DNA from 4 places in the Rhizobium sp. BK529 genome. Region 1 is predicted to be linked to each of the others. Evidence: predicted binding sites of a transcription regulator. Region 1 holds the regulator's gene; each other region holds the start of a gene.
The links. The regulator LexA, encoded in region 1, represses DNA repair genes until DNA is damaged. The targets are predictions, from matches to a motif close to TGTTCNNNNTGTGTTCNG.
Positions count from the first base shown of each region.

Region 2: the regulator LexA is predicted to act here: its motif matches at 2,111-2,128, upstream of FHX08_RS31640 (ImuA family protein).
Region 3: the regulator LexA is predicted to act here: its motif matches at 2,341-2,358, upstream of FHX08_RS24370 (helicase-related protein).
Region 4: the regulator LexA is predicted to act here: its motif matches at 2,772-2,789, upstream of FHX08_RS13150 (PA0069 family radical SAM protein).

Region 1 covers NZ_JACIAU010000001.1:1,660,417-1,664,948, forward strand. Annotated here, with positions in the region: gene eno (phosphopyruvate hydratase) at 1-32, opposite strand, end outside; gene kdsA (3-deoxy-8-phosphooctulonate synthase) at 174-1,019, opposite strand; gene FHX08_RS08370 (VOC family protein) at 1,016-1,903, opposite strand; gene lexA (transcriptional repressor LexA) at 2,100-2,825, shown strand; gene FHX08_RS08380 (ComEC/Rec2 family competence protein) at 2,806-4,532, opposite strand, start outside.
Region 2 covers NZ_JACIAU010000004.1:411,025-415,556, reverse strand. Annotated here, with positions in the region: gene FHX08_RS24780 (hypothetical protein) at 41-271, opposite strand; gene FHX08_RS24775 (CoA ester lyase) at 386-1,291, shown strand; gene FHX08_RS24770 (DUF1737 domain-containing protein) at 1,291-1,497, shown strand; gene FHX08_RS24765 (metallopeptidase family protein) at 1,549-1,986, opposite strand; gene FHX08_RS31640 (ImuA family protein) at 2,149-3,093, shown strand; gene FHX08_RS24760 (DNA polymerase Y family protein) at 3,005-4,532, shown strand, end outside.
Region 3 covers NZ_JACIAU010000004.1:326,809-331,340, reverse strand. Annotated here, with positions in the region: gene FHX08_RS24390 (beta-ketoacyl-ACP reductase) at 27-752, shown strand; gene FHX08_RS24385 (hypothetical protein) at 898-1,044, opposite strand; gene FHX08_RS24380 (YMGG-like glycine zipper-containing protein) at 1,237-1,491, opposite strand; gene FHX08_RS24375 (DUF3309 family protein) at 1,517-1,672, opposite strand; gene FHX08_RS24370 (helicase-related protein) at 2,520-4,532, shown strand, end outside.
Region 4 covers NZ_JACIAU010000001.1:2,587,893-2,592,424, forward strand. Annotated here, with positions in the region: gene FHX08_RS13125 (tetratricopeptide repeat protein) at 1-140, shown strand, start outside; gene FHX08_RS13130 (4-(cytidine 5'-diphospho)-2-C-methyl-D-erythritol kinase) at 147-1,040, shown strand; gene moaB (molybdenum cofactor biosynthesis protein B) at 1,040-1,591, shown strand; gene FHX08_RS13140 (hypothetical protein) at 1,706-2,020, opposite strand; gene FHX08_RS13145 (glycosyltransferase family 2 protein) at 2,200-2,718, opposite strand; gene FHX08_RS13150 (PA0069 family radical SAM protein) at 2,858-4,015, shown strand; gene FHX08_RS13155 (ribonuclease HII) at 4,295-4,532, shown strand, end outside.

The DNA.
Region 1 (4,532 bases):
TCGCGGGCGATGATATCGGTAATTGCAGTCATGGTTTTTTCCTGCTCGGTGGGTGGATAAATCGTTTGAAACCGTCTTAATCGAAGGTGCGCAAATTACAATGGCGGTTTGCGACACGTTCGACCTGCATCTCTGATCGTCGCTATAGCACGATCATGTCAGGCTTTTGACTGTCAGCGCTTGGCAACCGCGTCGAAGGCCAGGAGCTTTTCCAGAAGCCGCGGCATGTCCCTGAGGTAGACCATGTTGGGGCCGTCGCAGGGCGCATTGTCGGGATCCTGATGGGTTTCGATGAAGACGCCGGCGACGCCGACAGCCACGGCCGCACGTGCCAGCGTTTCCACGAATTGCCGCTCTCCCCCGGACGTTTCCCCCTGCCCGCCCGGCTGCTGGACCGAGTGCGTGGCGTCGAAGATGACCGGCGCACTCGTTGCTGCCATGATCGGCAGGGAACGCATGTCGGAGACCAGCGTATTATAGCCGAAGGACGCGCCGCGTTCGCAGAGCAGGATGTTGGGATTGCCGCTCTGGTTCAGCTTGCCAAGGACGTTCTTCATATCCCAGGGCGCCAGAAACTGGCCCTTCTTGACATTGATAACGCGGCCGGTCTTGGCGGCGGCCACCAAAAGATCCGTCTGGCGGGACAGGAAGGCGGGTATCTGCAGAATATCGACGACCTTGGCCACTTCGACGCATTGTTCTTCATTATGGATGTCAGTCAGAACCGGAATGCCGAGTTCCTTCTTCAGATCGGCAAAGATTTCCAGCCCTTTCTCAAGGCCGACGCCGCGCTTGCTCGACAGGGACGAGCGGTTCGCCTTGTCGAAAGAGGTCTTGTAGACGAGGCCGATGCCGAGCTTGGCGCAAAGCTCCTTCAGGGTCCCGGCAACCATGAACGCGTGATCGCGGCTTTCCAGTTCGCAGGCACCAGCGATCAGCGACAGGCGGCCGGTGTTGGAGAAGGTGACCTTGCCGGCACCCTCGCCGACCGTCACCACGGAATTGGTATTGGTGCTCATGATGTTTCCTCGAAAGCGAAGAGCACGCCCTGGCCGGGCGCGGGCTCCACCAGAATACGGTTGCCCTTGCGTGTATAGGTCACCCCGTTAGCAGCCAAATGCGCTTCTGTCACTGTCCGATCGCCGACAGCAAAGAGGATCGCCCGGCCACGCAGGCCGCGATCCGTATCCGGCGTGACCAAATCGAAATAGGCCTCCAACCCCTCCGGGGTCATCAGACTGATCTTTGCGTTATCGGTGGACACGTCGAGCCCAAAACTCGTTTCCTCGACAGAGGTGGCTTTTACCGTCGCAGTAACGAATTCGCTGAAGGCCGTAGGCTCCGGCGCCCCAAGCACAATTTCGGCAATGCCGGTCACGCCGTTGGCATGCGCCTCCAGCGCACCCCGGTCGGCTGGCAGCGGGTTGATGCGTTCAACGGCGAAGAGGAAGAAATCCGGCGCCCTGAGATCGCCGGCGAAGGCAAGCCGGAAGCCAGCAACGCTTTCGGCATCATCAGGCATTTTTACGGGGCGCTCGAACTGCAACACGGATCCGGCACTGACGCCGCCCTTAACGAATCGAGCATGATCGTGCTTGGCATCCCTTGTACTGAAGGCGATGGCAGACAGTCCCTCGCTGCCGCACCGGAAGCGAAAAGCCTGGTTGCGGGCGGTGAAGACGTTGCCTCTCCGCGCCGTCCTCTCGCTCTCTTCGACACTCGCAACGCCCAACGGCTCGAGGTAGGTTTTGTCCGCGAAGAAAACGCAGGCATTTTCCGTGCCGAAGGGATGACGTGCATCCGGCGCGACGGTGAAGCCCAGTTTGCCCAGCCTTTCGCGTGCGAGCGCAATGTCGGTAACCGGCAAAACGAGATGATCGATCGGATACGTGTCTTGGGTCATCAGCTGCTCTCCTGCCATCGTCAGGATGATGTGCTTCGACAGGCGTTCCGAAGCAAGGCCGGATGGCTTTTCCGGCGATAAAAATAAAATTCTCAGCAGAATGAACAGAAGTTTTACGAAAATTTAGCCACTTGCGGAACACATATGGAACATATAGTGTCTGTTCTGGATTTGTTTCAATACTGGGGTATACGCCATGCTCACGCGCAAACAACAGGAACTTCTTCTTTTCATTCATGAAAGGATGAAGGAATCCGGCGTTCCGCCATCTTTCGACGAGATGAAGGATGCCCTGGATCTGGCATCGAAATCCGGCATTCACCGGCTGATCACCGCGCTCGAAGAACGCGGCTTCATTCGCCGGCTTCCGAACCGGGCGCGTGCGCTCGAAGTCATCAAATTGCCGGAAGCCTATAACCCGAGCCTGCAGCCGCGGCGCGGCTTTTCGCCAAGCGTCATAGAAGGCAGCCTTGGCAAGCCGCAGCATGTTGCGCCTCCCGCTCCGGCAAAGCCGGCACCTGTTGCCGACAATGGCAATGCCGTCTCCGTGCCGGTCATGGGTCGGATCGCTGCCGGCGTGCCGATCTCGGCAATCCAGAACAACACACACGACATTACCGTTTCCTCCGACATGCTGGGCTCGGGCGAACATTATGCGCTCGAAGTTCGCGGCGACTCGATGATCGAAGCCGGCATCTTCGATGGCGACACGGTCATCATCCGCAACGGCAGCACAGCCAATCCAGGCGATATCGTCGTGGCACTCGTCGATGACGAGGAAGCGACGCTCAAGCGCTTCCGCCGCAAGGGCGCATCGATTGCACTCGAAGCTGCAAACCCTGCCTACGAGACACGCATCTTCCCGCCGGATCGCGTCAAGGTACAGGGCAAACTCGTTGGGCTTATTCGCCGCTATCACTGATCGGTGACGGTCTGTCGTCAGCAAATGTATCGCTGCGCCAATCATAGGCGCGGTGGCGCATCCAGGGTCGCAGTAAGGTATCGAATGCGGTTGCTACCTGCAGCCCCTTATCAGTGAAACGAAGTTCAACTGAACCCGTTTTGCGCAGCGTCTCGCCGGTGAAAAGCATTGCGCCGGAGCGGCAGCGGTCAAACCGCAGGTGAACAGGCGTGACGACGATATCCGCCGTATCGCAGGCAGGTCCGAGATAGGCTGCGTTATTGATGACCGTTAGTTGCTTCCCATTCTTGAGCGAGACTGTACACCAGGCACCCTTCAGGCAGGTGAAGCGCAACGGCGGGCCGGTGGCCACAGCCTGTATCATCACCTCTCTGGATTCATCCAGCTGATCTGGCGAGAACTTCAATCTTTTGCCTTCCGGCGCAGCGGGCGCGTTGGCATCCGTGATCATGATCGGCTTCTGGTGCTCCTCGATCGCAAGTGCCCGCTGCCATTGCTGAAAGATGAAGGAAGGCGGTTTTTCGCGGTTCGAAGCCATCGCCTCACCATCAACGACAGCGACCAAACCGCCGTCTTCGGCGATGGCGACATCAGGTGCAGAGTTTCCCGGCAGCAGCGCAACAGTTAGCGTTGAGGCCGCGACGATCGCCGTTCCGGCGTGCCGCAGCCGGCTTTTGAGCAGCGTCAACAGCAGGAAGCCGAAGACTGCCGTCGGGAAGTACCAGCCGGGCAAACGGCCTACATCTATGTTGCCGCCCCAATCCGATACCGTCTTTGCGATCTTGATCACAAGATCGAGACCGAATCCCGTGATCTGCCAAAGCGGACCGTCGAGGCCGAAGGGCATCAGCAGCATCGCCATCATGCCGGACGGCATGACAATGAAGGAAATGACTGGCATGGCCGCAAGGTTTGCGGGTAATCCGTAAGTGCTCAGCCGATGGAAATGTTCGATCGAGAATAGTGCGGTCGAGAAGCCGCCAATCAGCGAGGTCAGAAAGATGCCGCCAAAAAAGCCCCCGATCATGAAAAGAGGTTTCATGATCGGCAATTTGGCGAGGGCATTCTCTCGCATTGGCCGCCCTTTCCAGAGATCGTAGCCGGCAACCAGGGCAAGCGTTGCGGCAAAGGACATCTGGAAGCTTGGCCCGAGCACTTCAGATGGCGAGACTGCAAGAATTACGAGAGCGGATAGGGCTACGTTTCTGAGGCTGATCGACGGCCGATCAAAAAAGACGGCAATCAGCATGATCGCCATCATGATGAAGGCGCGTTCGGCGGATACGGCAAAGCCAGAGATCAGATAATAGGCCGTCACTGCGGCAAGCGCACCGGCTGCGGCGATCTTCTTCGTCGGCCAGGCCTGGGCAACGCTCGCAAACAGGCTGAGAATGACGCGCAGACCGACATAGAAGATTCCGGCCGACAACGCCATGTTGAGGCCGGAAATTGCAACGATATGGGCAAGCCCCGATTGCCGCAGCGCCTCGGTCGTTTCATCGGAGATTGCGCGTCGCTCATCGGTAACAAGAGAGGCAGCAAAGGCGCCGGTATCGCCGGGCAGGACGGAACGGATGCGATCGCCAATGCCACTTCTGAGACGAAAGAGCCATTCAAGGACGACCTCACCAACCGATCCCTCTTGCACCGGTTGCGATGCAACCTCCTTCGGCGCACCGTAGAAAAAGCCGTTGGCACCTATCCCAT
Region 2 (4,532 bases), on a different contig from region 1:
GAGCCGACAATGTCGGCCAGGATTTTCAGCGATAAAGTGATCAGAGATCGATGATCGTGCCGCGGCCGTCGTTCCAGATGCGCATCTCGCGCTTGCCGTCAGCGCGAGCGCGGACGGGAGCGGGCTTCATCTTCATCGAAAGGGCGCGGCCGACCATGAGCACGGTCAGAATGCCGCCAACGGCGAGCGTGACCGAGAAGGTAAGAAGCAGCATGGCCACAAAAACGGTGGCGCCGGCCAGCATGAAGAAGATGGAGCGAATGTTCTGCATTGGTTTGAGACCTTTCTACGGAAAGGAATGTGGTCCTTCTTTTTCTTCTCTGCAAGGTAAGCATGGCTTTTTGTTGTCTTGCCGGGCTTTGCGAAGCTTGGCACTAATGGTCCCATGAGCCGAACACCACCTCTCCGTTCCCTGCGACTGCGCCGCTCGGTATTGAGCGTGCCCGCCATAAATACGCGTGCGCTTGAAAAGACCCATTCCCTTGATTGCGATGCGATTATTTTCGATCTGGAGGACTCCGTAGCGCCTGAGAAGAAGACGGAAGCACGCGATAATCTGAAGACGTTTTTTGCCGGGCCGCCGCTCGAGAGCAAGGAAAGGATCATTCGCATCAATTCTTTGTCATCCGGCTTTGGGCTGGCAGACCTGGAGCTGGTAAAGGCGCTGTCGCCTGATGCCGTTCTGCTTCCGAAAGTGGATGAGCCGCAGGATGTGATGGCTATCGGCGATCTGCTTGCCGAGGCCTATGCGCCGGAGGAACTCCGCATCTGGGCGATGATCGAGACGCCGCGCGGCGTGCTGAATGCTGCAGCGATTGCCGAATCCGGCCGCACGCCGGGATCTCGGCTCGATTGTCTCGTCGTCGGCCTCAACGACCTGCGCAAGGAGACGGGCGTTCTGCCGCAGACCGGACGGACTTATCTGGTGCCGTGGCTGATGCAGGTCATTCTGGCGGTCAAGGCCTACGGGCTCGATGCGCTGGACAGCGTCTTCAACGATTTCCGGGATGCCGATGGCTTCGACGCCGAATGCGGGCAGGGCCGCGGCATGGGTTTTGTGGGCAAGATGCTGATCCATCCAGCGCAGATCGAAGCCGCCAACCGGCAATTCGGGCCGAGTGAGGAAGAGATCGCGGAGGCGGAGGCCATTATTGCCGCCTTTGCCGACCCCGCCACCGAGGGGCTCAACGTCATCAATGCGAGTGGACGGATGATTGAGCGGCTGCATCTTGTCCAGGCGGAGGCTCTGGTCCATAAAGCTCGCCTGGTTTCTGCACGAAAGCCCGTCTAATGAAACTCTATCGCTTCCTGACCGGTCCCGACGACGCTTCCTTCTGCCACAAAGTGACGGCGGCGCTGAACAAGGGCTGGTTATTGTCTGGTTCGCCCACCTATGCCTTCAACGCTGCGACTGGCCAGATGCAATGCGGCCAGGCGGTCTTCAAGGAAGTCGAAGGCAAGGATTATCATCCGGACATGAAGCTATCCGAGCAATAGAGCCTTCCTGTTCCGGCAGAATGGTCCAATCTGACCAGGAAGGCTTTGGGATCAGCGTTGAGCAGCCTCTTCGGCGCTCGCCTCGATGCGCTCCATGTCGTCGTCGCTGAGGCCGAAATGGTGACCGATCTCATGGATTAGCACATGGGTGATGATATCACCCAGCGTCTCGTCGTTTTCTGCCCAGTAATCGAGGATCGGGCGGCGATAAAGGCGGATACGGTTCGGCATCTCACCGGTTTCCACGGTAAAGCGTTCCGAGATGCCGCGGCCCTCGAAAAGGCCGAGCAGGTCAAAGGGCGTTTCCAGCGCCATATCCTCGAAGATTTCGTCATCGGGGAAATCTTCGATCTCGATGGTCAGATTGGTCGTTAGCTTACGAAATTCGTCCGGCAGATGGCTGTAGGCCTCCATTGCCAGCGACTCGAAGGCGCTGATCGTCGGCGCGTGGCGGTCCCGCCAATCATCGCTCTGGTCTATGTGGGCCATGAATATTCCTTCCTTTGCCGGCCCATATAGAACCTTTATTGCCGATTTTCGAGTGCGGAATCAGAGGCAGGAATAAATTCTTATAAAATGGCGGTTGACTCTCTATTAGAGCTCTGGAATCTATAAGAACATAACAGGAACAAGATGAATGGAGTGGACGCCATGGCGCAGACCGCCCTGGCGCGCGAGCGGCTTTTTGCGCTCCGCGAAACCATCGCCCGATTGGAAGGCAAACCTGCACCGGCGCTTGCCGCGGCAGAACGGGAAGCTCTGGCTGAAGGACGAGAGCGGCGGCAGGAGCGCCCGCCCGCCCGTCTTTCTTTCGGTGTGGAACCATTCGATGAGGCACTAGAGGGCGGCTTACAGCTCGATGCAATTACCGAGTTCCGTGCAGCAGCGTCTCGCGATGCGGGGGCCGCAAGCGGCCTGGCGATGGCCGTTGCGGCACGCCTTCAGAGACAGGAGGAAGATGCCGGCAGGCAACTGCCGCTCCTCTGGATCGGCGATGCGGTCGGCACATTGGAGGCGGGTCGTCCTTATGCGCCGGGACTCAAAGATTTCGGGCTGGAGCCGGAACGGTTTTTCCACGCCGCGCCGCGCAAGCTGGAGGATGCGCTCTGGCTGGCGGAAGCTGCCATTGAAAGTGCAGCTTTCTCGGCCGTTGTTTTCGAAGTACGCGGCAATCCCCTGCATTTCGGCCTGACGGAAAGCCGCCGGCTCAGCCTCCGGGCACGTGCCGTCTGCTGTCCGCTTTTTCTTGTCCGCCAGGCTGGAGAGGAGGAGGCGAGCAGTGCTGCCTTCCGCCTGCATGTCGAACCGGCCCCGTCCGATCTGCGGCCGCTGCCGGACGGATCAAAACTTTCCGGCAGTATCGGCAATCCGATTTTCCGTCTCACGCTGGAGAAGAGCCGCAATCCGGCCCCGCTCTCCTTTCTTCTGGAGTGGAACCCCCATGAACGCGAATTTCTCCCCGTCGATGAACCAAGTTTCGCTCGTCCTCCAGGCGAACAGTCAGCGCATTCTGGCGCTCAGCTTTCCGCATCTGGCAACGGACCGCATCGCCCGCAGGCGATGGGGGCTCTCCTGGCGTTCGAAAGGGCGTCCTGAGGAGCCGCCACTCGTCTGTTCCGGCAAGCTCAACAATGCTATGCGGCTGACGGCACTGGATGAATTTGCCGAGAAGCTGGGATTGCGGAAGGAACAGGGCGTTGCCGAGGCGCGCGCCATGTATCCGGCACTCGATGTGGTGGAAGAAGACCCTGCAGCCGACCGCAGGCTGCTGGAAGGGATCGCCGACTGGTGCGACCGCTACACGCCGATGGTAGCGCTCGACGGCAAGGATGGGTTGTTTCTCGATATTACCGGCTGTGCCCATCTCTTTGGGGGTGAAAGCACGCTCCTGAGGGATATCCTGTCGCGGCTCTTCCATATGGGGCTCGATGCACGGGGAGCGATTTCCTCGTCTCCGGGTCTTTCCTGGGCCGTCTCCCGCTTCGGGCAGGGCGGAGTCGTGGAAGAGGAGGAGACGGAACGCATATTGATGCCGCTGCCTGTCGCAGCCTTACGGCTGGAAGAACAGTCCGTCGATGCCCTAAGAAAGCTCGGCCTCAAATATATCGGTGACGTCATTCATGCGCCGCGGGCACCGCTGACCCGCCGTTTCGGACCAATGCTGCTTCTGCGTCTCGATCAGGCGGTTGGCCGCGAGGAGGAGCCGATTTCACCCCGGCGTCCCGTCGCCAGCCTCTCGTCCGAGTGCCGTCTGGTCGAGCCGATTGGTACGGAAGAACAGATCCTTGCCGTCATCGGGCAGGTTGCCATATCGCTGAAACCCTCCCTGGAGGCGCGCGGCGTCGGCGGCCGGGTGTTCGAGCTGGTGCTGTTTCGTGTCGATGGCAGGGTTTTCCGCATTTCCGTCGGCGCTTCGCGGCCGCTTCGTGAACCAAAGCTAGTTGCAGGACTGTTTTCCGAGCAACTGCAGGTGATCTATGACGATATCGATGCCGGCTATGGCTTCGAAATCCTGCGTCTGAATGTCCTGCGGCATGACCCGTTCCGTGATGCGCAGGGTGACTTCGGAGGCGATCGGCAGGGGGAAATTTCGCTTTCGAGTTTTATCGATCGTGTTGCGGCGCGGCTTGGCCCGGATTGCCTCCAAAGCTTCCAGCTTCGCGAGAGCCATGTGCCGGAGCGTGCCGTGCTTACGGTGCCGGCAATGGAGAGCCTTCCGGCTCGGCGCAAGGTGGAGCAGGACAGTGCCCTTCCCTTCCGCGAGGAGCGCCCTCTGCGACTCTTTAAAACGCCGGAACCGGTAGAGGTTGCATTTGCCGAAGTGCCTGACGGTGCACCGCAGATTTTCCGCTGGCGACGTCTGCAGCATCAAGTGGCAAAGAGCGAGGGGCCGGAACGGATCGCCATGGAATGGTGGATCGATGGAGACGATGCCGAAACGCGGGATTATTTTCGGATCGAGGACGAGGCCGGACACCGCTTCTGGATCTATCGCCTGGGGCTCTTTCGTGAGAACCCCAATCCCCGCTGGTTCA
Region 3 (4,532 bases), on a different contig from region 1:
GGGGAACAATAACAGGGGAGCGGAACATGAGCAGGGTGGCTCTGGTCACTGGGGGTACACGCGGCATCGGCGCGGCGATTTCGATGGCGCTCAAGAATGCCGGCTATAGGGTTGCCGCCAACTATGCCGGCAACGACGAAAAGGCGAGGGCATTTCACGATGTCACCGGCATTCCGGTCTTCAAGTGGGACGTGTCCGACTATGTCGCCTGTGGTGAGGGTATTGCGAAGGTTCAGGCTGAGCTTGGCCCGGTCGAGATCCTCGTCAACAATGCCGGCATCACGCGCGATGTGATGTTCCACAAGATGACACCGCAGCAGTGGCACGAAGTGATCAATACCAATCTCACCGGCCTCTTCAACATGACGCATCACGTCTGGAGCGGCATGCGCGACCAGAGCTTCGGACGCATCGTCAATATCTCCTCCATCAACGGCCAAAAGGGCCAGATGGGGCAAGCGAATTATTCAGCCGCCAAAGCCGGCGACCTCGGCTTCACGAAGGCCCTCGCCCAGGAGGGTGCTATCAAGAATATCACCGTCAATGCTATCTGCCCCGGCTATATCGGAACGGAGATGGTGCTTGCCGTGCCGGAAAAGGTGCTGAATGAGAAAATCATTCCGCAGATCCCGGTCGGGCGCCTCGGCGAACCGGAGGAGATCGCGCGCTGCGTGACCTTCCTCGTTTCCGATGATGCCGGTTTCATTACCGGTTCGACGCTGACGGCCAACGGCGGACAATTCTTCGTCTGAGCTTGCTTCCCCGCCTGCGGGTTGCCGGCGACGTCACAGGAACCTGCAACCGCACCACGGGCGGCAAGAGCAATTGTGTTGAGGGCGTAGAGCCAGCGAACGGCACTCAGACAGCTGCCGCTACGTTGCTTACGTTTTGATGGTATCAAGCGTTTGGATGATGCCGTCGATTGGTCTTGATGGGCACCTTCTGAACAGCGTGGTCTTGACCGCGAAGCGCAGCGATTGCCGTCGTGAGAAAGGCCGTGGCAATCAAGACGGCGACGGCAAAATTCAGCAGAATCTGAGCCATAGCGCGTTCCTTTTCATCTGTGGCAGACATATGTTCCACCCATACAATCTTGAAGGAAATATGCGCCCAGCCTCGGCGGCGTGGTAGATTTGACTTCAGCGACCAATCGTCAACGCCACGTTGACGATAAAAACGACGCAAGAAAACGGGCGCAGAAGCGCCCGTTCAAATTTCCGATGGACCGGGTGTCGATTAGCGGCAACGCGCCTCGTAGCGGCGACCGTAGCGGTCACGGTAGATGCAGTAGCCCTGGCGCTCGACTGAATGGCCGATGAGAGCGCCGGTCAGACCGCCAGCGACTGCGCCGACTGCTGCGCCACCCCAGCTGTTGCTAACGGCGCCGCCGATGATGGCGCCTGTGCCGGCGCCGATCGCCGTGCCCTGCTCCGTCGGGGTGCAGGAGGCGAGAGCGCCGATAAGGGCGCAGCTAAGAACGATCTTTTTCATGTCTAACTCCCCAGGTTGCCGGCCTTTAAATTCGGCCCATCAGTACAAGAATGATGATGATGACGAGAACTAACCCTAAACCACCGGAAGGTCCATAGCCCCAACCACGACTATAACCCCAATTTGGCAAGGCGCCGATCAATAGCAGAATAAGGATAATAAGAAGTATCGTGCCGAGCATGGTGTTTGTCCTGCCTCATCCTCATTTCAACTGGACTAGAAACACGCATCGTCGATTTTTGTTCCCGGCTAATCTCGCGGAAAATCACGGCGACGTTATCAGTCGTTTCTCCAGAGATGAGTTTAGCCGGTTCGCCAAAAGCCAAGTCGGCGAAGAATTCTGCCGTCTTTTGTTTCTATGGTTAAAAACCTATTTGAATACAATGGGTTGTGGTGAACAAAGCGGGAAAACAGTGATGTCTCCGATTCGTCAGCGATTCGTTCCGGCTTTGATCGTCCACCGGTTTGGGACCGGTCCGGGGCTAAGGCATCGTAAATTCGGCATGTAAAAGATTAACGCATTTGGTGCTTTAGGTCGGCTCCGTCGAGTCGGTAGAACTGCATCTTGGTGGCGACAGCAAAGGGCGCACAAGATCTCGCCGTGAACGAAAAGGGAATGTTTTGATATCAGCGATTCGTCTCTGATTCGTTCCGGCTTTGATCGAAGGGTTAATTTTGAGTCGGATCTTGCTGTCTTACAGTTCAGCGAGATGCCGTGATCGCGGTTGAAGGAATCTGCTTGCCGGTGGATCTTCCGATTCAGCATATAGTGTAAAAAAACGATTCAAAATCAATACTTAGCCGTGAACGAAAGCTGAATCTGCCTGAGTCAGCGATTCGTCTCCGATTCGTTCTCAGACTGTTCCGAATCTTAAATCAGGGACTTAGCAGACTGTGACTTCGATGCTCAATCCGAGCTCAATTTCAATTCTGCCCTTGCGTTTGAAGCTTCGGCTGTCCATGTGTTCTGTGCTTCACCCGCAGGAGCCGACTTGACCCGGGGCGCCGCCGCCTCACTTGCATGGACTATGACCCTGACTTCGCAGCCGATGATATTGAGCGGGCGCGGCGTGACCGCGGTGCTCGGGCCGACCAATACCGGCAAGACCCATTACGCGATCGAGCGCATGGTAGCGCACGGTACGGGCGTCATCGGCCTGCCGCTTCGCCTGCTGGCGCGTGAGGTCTATACGCGCGTAGTTGAAAAGGTGGGCGCCCAGAATGTGGCGCTGGTGACAGGCGAAGAAAAGATCTCGCCGCCGAATGCGCGCTTCTCCGTCTGCACGGTAGAGGCGATGCCGCGGGAAACCAAAGCCGCTTTCGTCGCTATCGATGAAGTGCAGCTCGCGGGGGACCTCGAGCGCGGCCATATCTTTACCGACCGTATCCTGCATCTTCGCGGCCGCGATGAGACGCTCCTGCTTGGCGCCGCCACGATGCGGCCGATCCTCCAGCAACTTCTGCCGGGACTAACGGTCACGGAGCGGCCTCGGCTTTCCCACCTTCTTTATGCCGGACAGAAGAAGATCACCCGACTACCGCAGCGCTCGGCGATCGTCGCCTTTTCGGCAGACGAGGTTTATGCGATCGCAGAGCTGATCCGGCGCCAGCGCGGCGGGGCTGCTGTCGTGCTCGGTGCGCTCAGCCCGCGGACCCGCAATGCGCAAGTGGCGCTCTATCAGGCTGGCGATGTCGAGTATCTCGTAGCCACCGATGCGATCGGCATGGGGCTTAACCTCGATGTCGATCATGTGGCCTTCGCGCAGGACCGAAAGTTCGACGGTTACCAGTTCCGAAATCTCAATCCGGGCGAACTTGGCCAGATCGCTGGGCGTGCCGGACGCCACGTGCGCGACGGAACCTTCGGTGTGACTGGGCAGGTATCGCCGTTCGACGAGGAGCTGGTGCAGCGCATTGAGGGCCACGAACTTGATAATATCAAGGTTCTGCAGTGGCGGACCAAGGATCTCGATTTTTCCTCGATACAATCTTTGCGAGCAAGCCTCGAGACTGGTCCGCGCGTGCCGGGTCTGACGCGGGCGCTGCCTGCGGTCGACCAGCAGGCACTCGATCATCTGTCGCGATATCCAGAAATCGTTGATCTCGCAGACACGCCGGCGCGCGTCGAAAAGCTCTGGGAGGCTTGCGCTCTACCGGATTATCGGCGCATAACGCCTGCGCAACATGCCGATCTTATCTCTACCCTCTTTTCCGATCTGGTGCGCTATGGCACGGTAAACGAGCAGTTTCTCGCGGAGCAAGTTCACCGCTCGGATCGGACAGATGGAGAAATTGACACGCTTTCGGCGCGAATCGCGCAGATAAGAACCTGGACCTATGTATCGAATCGGCCCGGCTGGCTTGCCGATCCGACACACTGGCAGGAAAAGACGCGGGAAATCGAAGATCGATTGTCCGATGCGTTACATGAAAGGTTGACGAAACGCTTTGTTGATCGCAGGACATCTGTGCTCATGAAGCGCCTGAGAGAGAATGCGATGCTGGAAGCTGAAATCAGTGTGAATGGCGATGTCTTTGTTGAAGGACATCATGTGGGGCAGTTGACCGGGTTCCGTTTTACACCTGTTGGTGGAACGGACGGACCGGATGCCAAGGCGGTTCAGGCTGCGTCGCAGAAGGCGCTCGCGCTCGAATTCGAAGCTCGTGCTGCACGCCTGCATGCGGCAGGCAATGCCGATCTGGCGATCGGCTCGGATGGACTGGTACGTTGGCTCGGCGACCCCGTCGGTCGTCTTTCCGGCAGCGATCATGTGATGCGTCCGCGCGTCATTCTGTTGGCTGACGAACAGCTCACGGGCAATGCGCGCGATCACGTCGCCGCTCGTATCGAGCGTTTCGTCAATCATCATATCAGCACGGTACTGAAGCCGCTCGACGATCTGTCGCGCGCTGAAGACCTGCAGGGTCTTGCCAAGGGGCTCGCCTTCCAGCTCGTCGAAAATCTCGGCGTGCTCTTCCGCCGCGACGTGACGGAAGAAGTGAAGTCGCTCGATCAGGATGCGCGCGCCTCCATGCGCCGC
Region 4 (4,532 bases), 930 kb from region 1:
CCGAGGAAGCCGAGATCCCGAAGATCAAGGAGAAGATCGCCAGCGGCCTGCCGACCCAGGATGACGACTCCAAGACCGTCGACAAGAAGCAGCCCGACCCGCAGCCGGCAGCACCGCCGCCGGTCGACAAGAAATCCTGAGGTCGCATGCCTGAAACGGGCATGCTCCTTTCCGGATACGGCGATTTCGCCGTTACCGAAAATGCCTGCGCAAAAATCAATTTGGCCCTGCACGTGACGGGCCAGAGGCCTGACGGCTATCACCTTCTCGAAATGCTGGTGACATTTGCGCGACATGGCGACCGGCTGGGTTTTGCCCTCGCCGATACCGATGATTTCACGCTTTCCGGTCAGTTCGCCGATGTGCTGGCGGATGATCCGGGCACCAATCTGGTCCTGAAGGCCCGCGATCTGCTGCGCGAGGCGGCAGGGGTCGCTCCGCCCGTTCGTATCCATCTGGAAAAAAACCTGCCGGTTGCCTCTGGCATTGGCGGGGGATCGGCCGATGCGGCAGCGACGCTGCGCGGGCTGATGCGCCTCTGGGATGTGGCGCTTCCGGCTGAGACGGTCTCCTTGCTTGCGCTGAAGCTCGGGGCCGACGTGCCGATGTGCCTCAGGAGCGCACCGCTGATCGCCCGCGGTATCGGCGAGGAGCTGGAGAGCGCCGATGCGCTGCCCTCTTTCGCCATGGTGCTCGCCAATCCGCTGAAAGGCATTTCCACGCCCGAGGTTTTCCGGCGGCTTGCCATCAAGAACAATCCTCCGCTGGTCCTGACCAGGACGCTGCACTGGATGGAAGCCATACGGGCGACACGCAACGATCTCGAGCCGCCGGCGCGGGAACTCGTTCCCGAAATCGCCGAGATTTCAGACATGCTCACGGCCGAAGGCGCATATTTCACACGCATGTCCGGCTCGGGCGCAACCTGTTTCGGCATCTTTGAAACGCCTGTCGCTGCACTCCGCGCGGCTGAGCGCCTTCACGCCGCCCGCCCGGACTGGTATTTCCAGGCGACTGAGACTTTCGCGGGAGGTGCATGATGGCAGGCCTGGATGAAACAAGAGCTTTTATTCCCCTCGGCATCGCGGTGCTGACCGTTTCGGATACGCGCACGCTGGCGGACGATAAATCCGGCGATACGCTCGCAGCCCGGATCGCCGAGGCAGGACACCAGTTGATCGATCGGGATATCGTGCCTGACGACCGGGAAAGGATCGCCTCACGTGTGCGCGCCTGGACGGAAGCCAAGGAGATCGATGTCGTCATCACCACGGGCGGGACTGGCTTTACCGGCCGGGACGTGACACCCGACGCTCTAGAATCGCTCTTCGAAAAACGGATGGATGGCTTTTCGGCCGTGTTCCACCGTATTTCCTATGACAAGATCGGCACTTCAACGATCCAGTCACGCGCCACGGCGGGTGTCGTCAATGCCACCTTCGTCTTCGTGCTGCCGGGCTCGCCAGGCGCATGCAGGGATGCGTGGGATGGTATCTTGAAGGCGCAGCTCGACTATCGCCATATGCCGTGCAATTTCGTGGAGATCATGCCGCGGCTCGACGAGCACCTGAAGCGTGGCGCGACGAAGTAGGCTGGCTAAAGAGCGATATCCTCTGCGCATCGGCCTGAAAATCGGAATCGATTTTCGGAAAGCCTGATGTGTAGATTCAAAGCGTAGAGCGCAGTGCGCCGGACCCACTGCGCTCTAAGTCGCAAGGCCCGGCAGCGTGGGCAGCGTCTCCCAGCTATCACCGGACAGCAGCACGCAGCTTATGCCGTGAACATCCGTGATGACGAGCGTCCATGTACCGCTCTTGGCGGCATAAACTTCAAGAATGGCGTTCTGGTTGATCAATCCAACTGCCGTGAGCTTTTCAGCAAAGTTGCTGTCCAGGAAATTGACGATCTCAGATCGGCCTGCGCAACTGTGCATCATCTGCGATGCTGCCCGATGCGGATGCGCGATCATCGATATCGACAATATGACGGCCGACAGACCATGGATCATATTGCTTAGCATGACGCACCTCCTTTCGCCGGTGACCCGACAGAAAGGAGATTCTCGCTGACCTGTTCTGCCGTCCTCCGGCATTCATTGGCCATCCGCTACGAAGCGAGGCGCTTCGGCGGCGCCGTGTTCAAATTATAGCGCGAAATTTTATTGAGCGCCATCTTTACGCATGTCTGGAGGTGCAGGAGCTAGCGCGCCGCGCGGGCGACCCAGGAAGGAATCAACTCACTGGAAAGCTGGCGCGGCTTCTGCCCCTTGGTGAATTCGGCAAGCCGCATACCGCTCTTTGCCGTGGCAAGTGCAAGCTTCTTCGGCATCAGCAAACCGAGTTCCAGCGGCGGTCTGGTACGGCCGACGCGTTGGAGGAACGGGCGGCGATAGCCACGGGAGGCAGTGAAACGCGCCGGCACTTTATTTAGTGCGACATATTCCAGGATCTCGTCGATCCATCCTGCCTGCGGCCTCGCGCCCGGCTCGACGAAGAGCAGCCATTCACCACGTGCCGAACGAACGATGTCCTTGATATCCCATTGCGAATGGAAACGGCAGCCGGCAGCATCCGCCACCCGCGAGGTGCCGTCACGCGAGCCATGATCGAGCACGACCACGTCGCTGACGAGGCCTTCCACGGCGCCTGCCACCAATACGGATAAAGTCTGGGCCAGTTCAGGTTCCTGATCCTGGCATTCAAGAACGACAGTCAACATTGCCTGTTTATAGAGCGCCGCACAAAATTTTGCCAGCGGGACTTTCCTCATTTTGTTCTTGCATTGTTCTCATTTTGTCGATAGGAATTTAATCATCAAAACGAGCGGAGCCGAGCGTTTTCCGCCGCTGGAGAATCCGATGAGACCACAGTCCCTTGCAGGGCAGGCCGCATTTGCGCCTGCCAATACAGCGGATATTGCCGACGCGATGATCGCGGCCTCGGGGCTGCGCATCGAGGTTGACAGGCGGCACGGCCGCGGCGCCGGGCTGAATCCGAGCGGTCGCTTCGAGCCGATGCAGCGGGAGACCTTCGATGATGGTTGGCAGACGCTCGAGGATCTGCCGCCATTCAAGACGGATGTGCAGATCGAGAAGCCGCGTACGGCGATTACCCGCAACGAGTCCCCGGATCTTTCCTTCGACCGATCCATCAATCCCTATCGGGGCTGCGAGCATGGCTGCATCTACTGCTTTGCTCGGCCGACGCATGCCTATATGGGTCTCTCAGCTGGGCTGGATTTCGAGAGCAAGCTCTTCGCCAAGCCGGATGCGCCGAAGCTTCTGGAGCGGGAGCTCGCCAAGCCCGGTTATAAAGTGCGCGTCATTGCGATCGGCACCAATACTGATCCCTATCAGCCGATCGAGAAGGAGTGGCGCATCATGCGGCAACTTCTTGAAGTGCTGAATAAGGCGAATCATCCGGTTGCTATCGTCACCAAGTCGGCGATGATCCTGCGCGATCTCGACATCCTCTCGGAGATGGCGGCAAAGAACATCGTTCGTGTTGGCATTTCGGTGACCACGCTTGACCGCAAGCTCGCGCGCCTCATGGAACCGAGGGCCGCGACCCCGACGCGCCGGCTGGAGGCGATCCGCGGGCTTTCCGAGGCCGGTGTGCGCACGACGGTGATGGCAGCGCCAATGATCCCGGCACTCAACGATCACGAGTTGGAGCGTATTCTGGAGGCCGCCAAGGCATCAGGCGCAGAAGAGGCAAGCTATGTGCTGCTGCGGTTGCCGCTCGAAGTGAGCCCGCTTTTCCGTGACTGGCTGCTGCAGAACTATCCTGACCGCTATCGCCATGTCATGTCGCTCGTGCGCTCGATGCGCGGCGGCAAGGATTATGATGCCGAGTTCGGTAAGCGTATGAAGGGTACTGGTCCCTATGCCTGGCAGATCGCCCGTCGCTTCGAAATGGCGGCAAAACGATTGGGGCTGACCCGTCGAAGCCTTGCCCTGAGCGACGACCTCTTTGTGCCGCCCAATGGCAGCGGCGTGCAGCTTTCGCTGCTCTGACTGATCGCCTTCATGCAATTCCGGACGCAAAACCGCTGCGCACTTTTGCTGAATTGGTTCTCTGTTTGCGCAATTCCAGACGCAAAAACCGCTGCGCACTTTTGCTGGAATTGCTTGTGAGCTTGCGTAAGGCGTGAAGAAGACTTGCCCTGCGTCTTCTGCCTTACGCAATTCCCGCGGATGGCCTTGACCGCACCCATCCGCCGGACCGCCCCCGGCCGTCGCCGCCCTGATCCGGGGGCTTGCAGGAAATCGGGTTGGCGTGCGAGTTTCAACCGCATGAAACATCGCACGTCACCCGATTCTCCTCTGCTCTTCGAAGAGGTTCCTCTCGTGCCGGATTTCCGGCTGGAGCTGAAGGCCCGCAAGGCCGGCCACTGGCCTGTTGCCGGCGCCGACGAGGCTGGACGCGGACCGCTTGCCGGCCCTGTTGTTGCCGCAGCTGTCATTCTCGATCCCAAACGCATTCCCGAGGGCCTGAACGACTCTAAGCAGCTTTCGGTACAGAGGCGCGAGG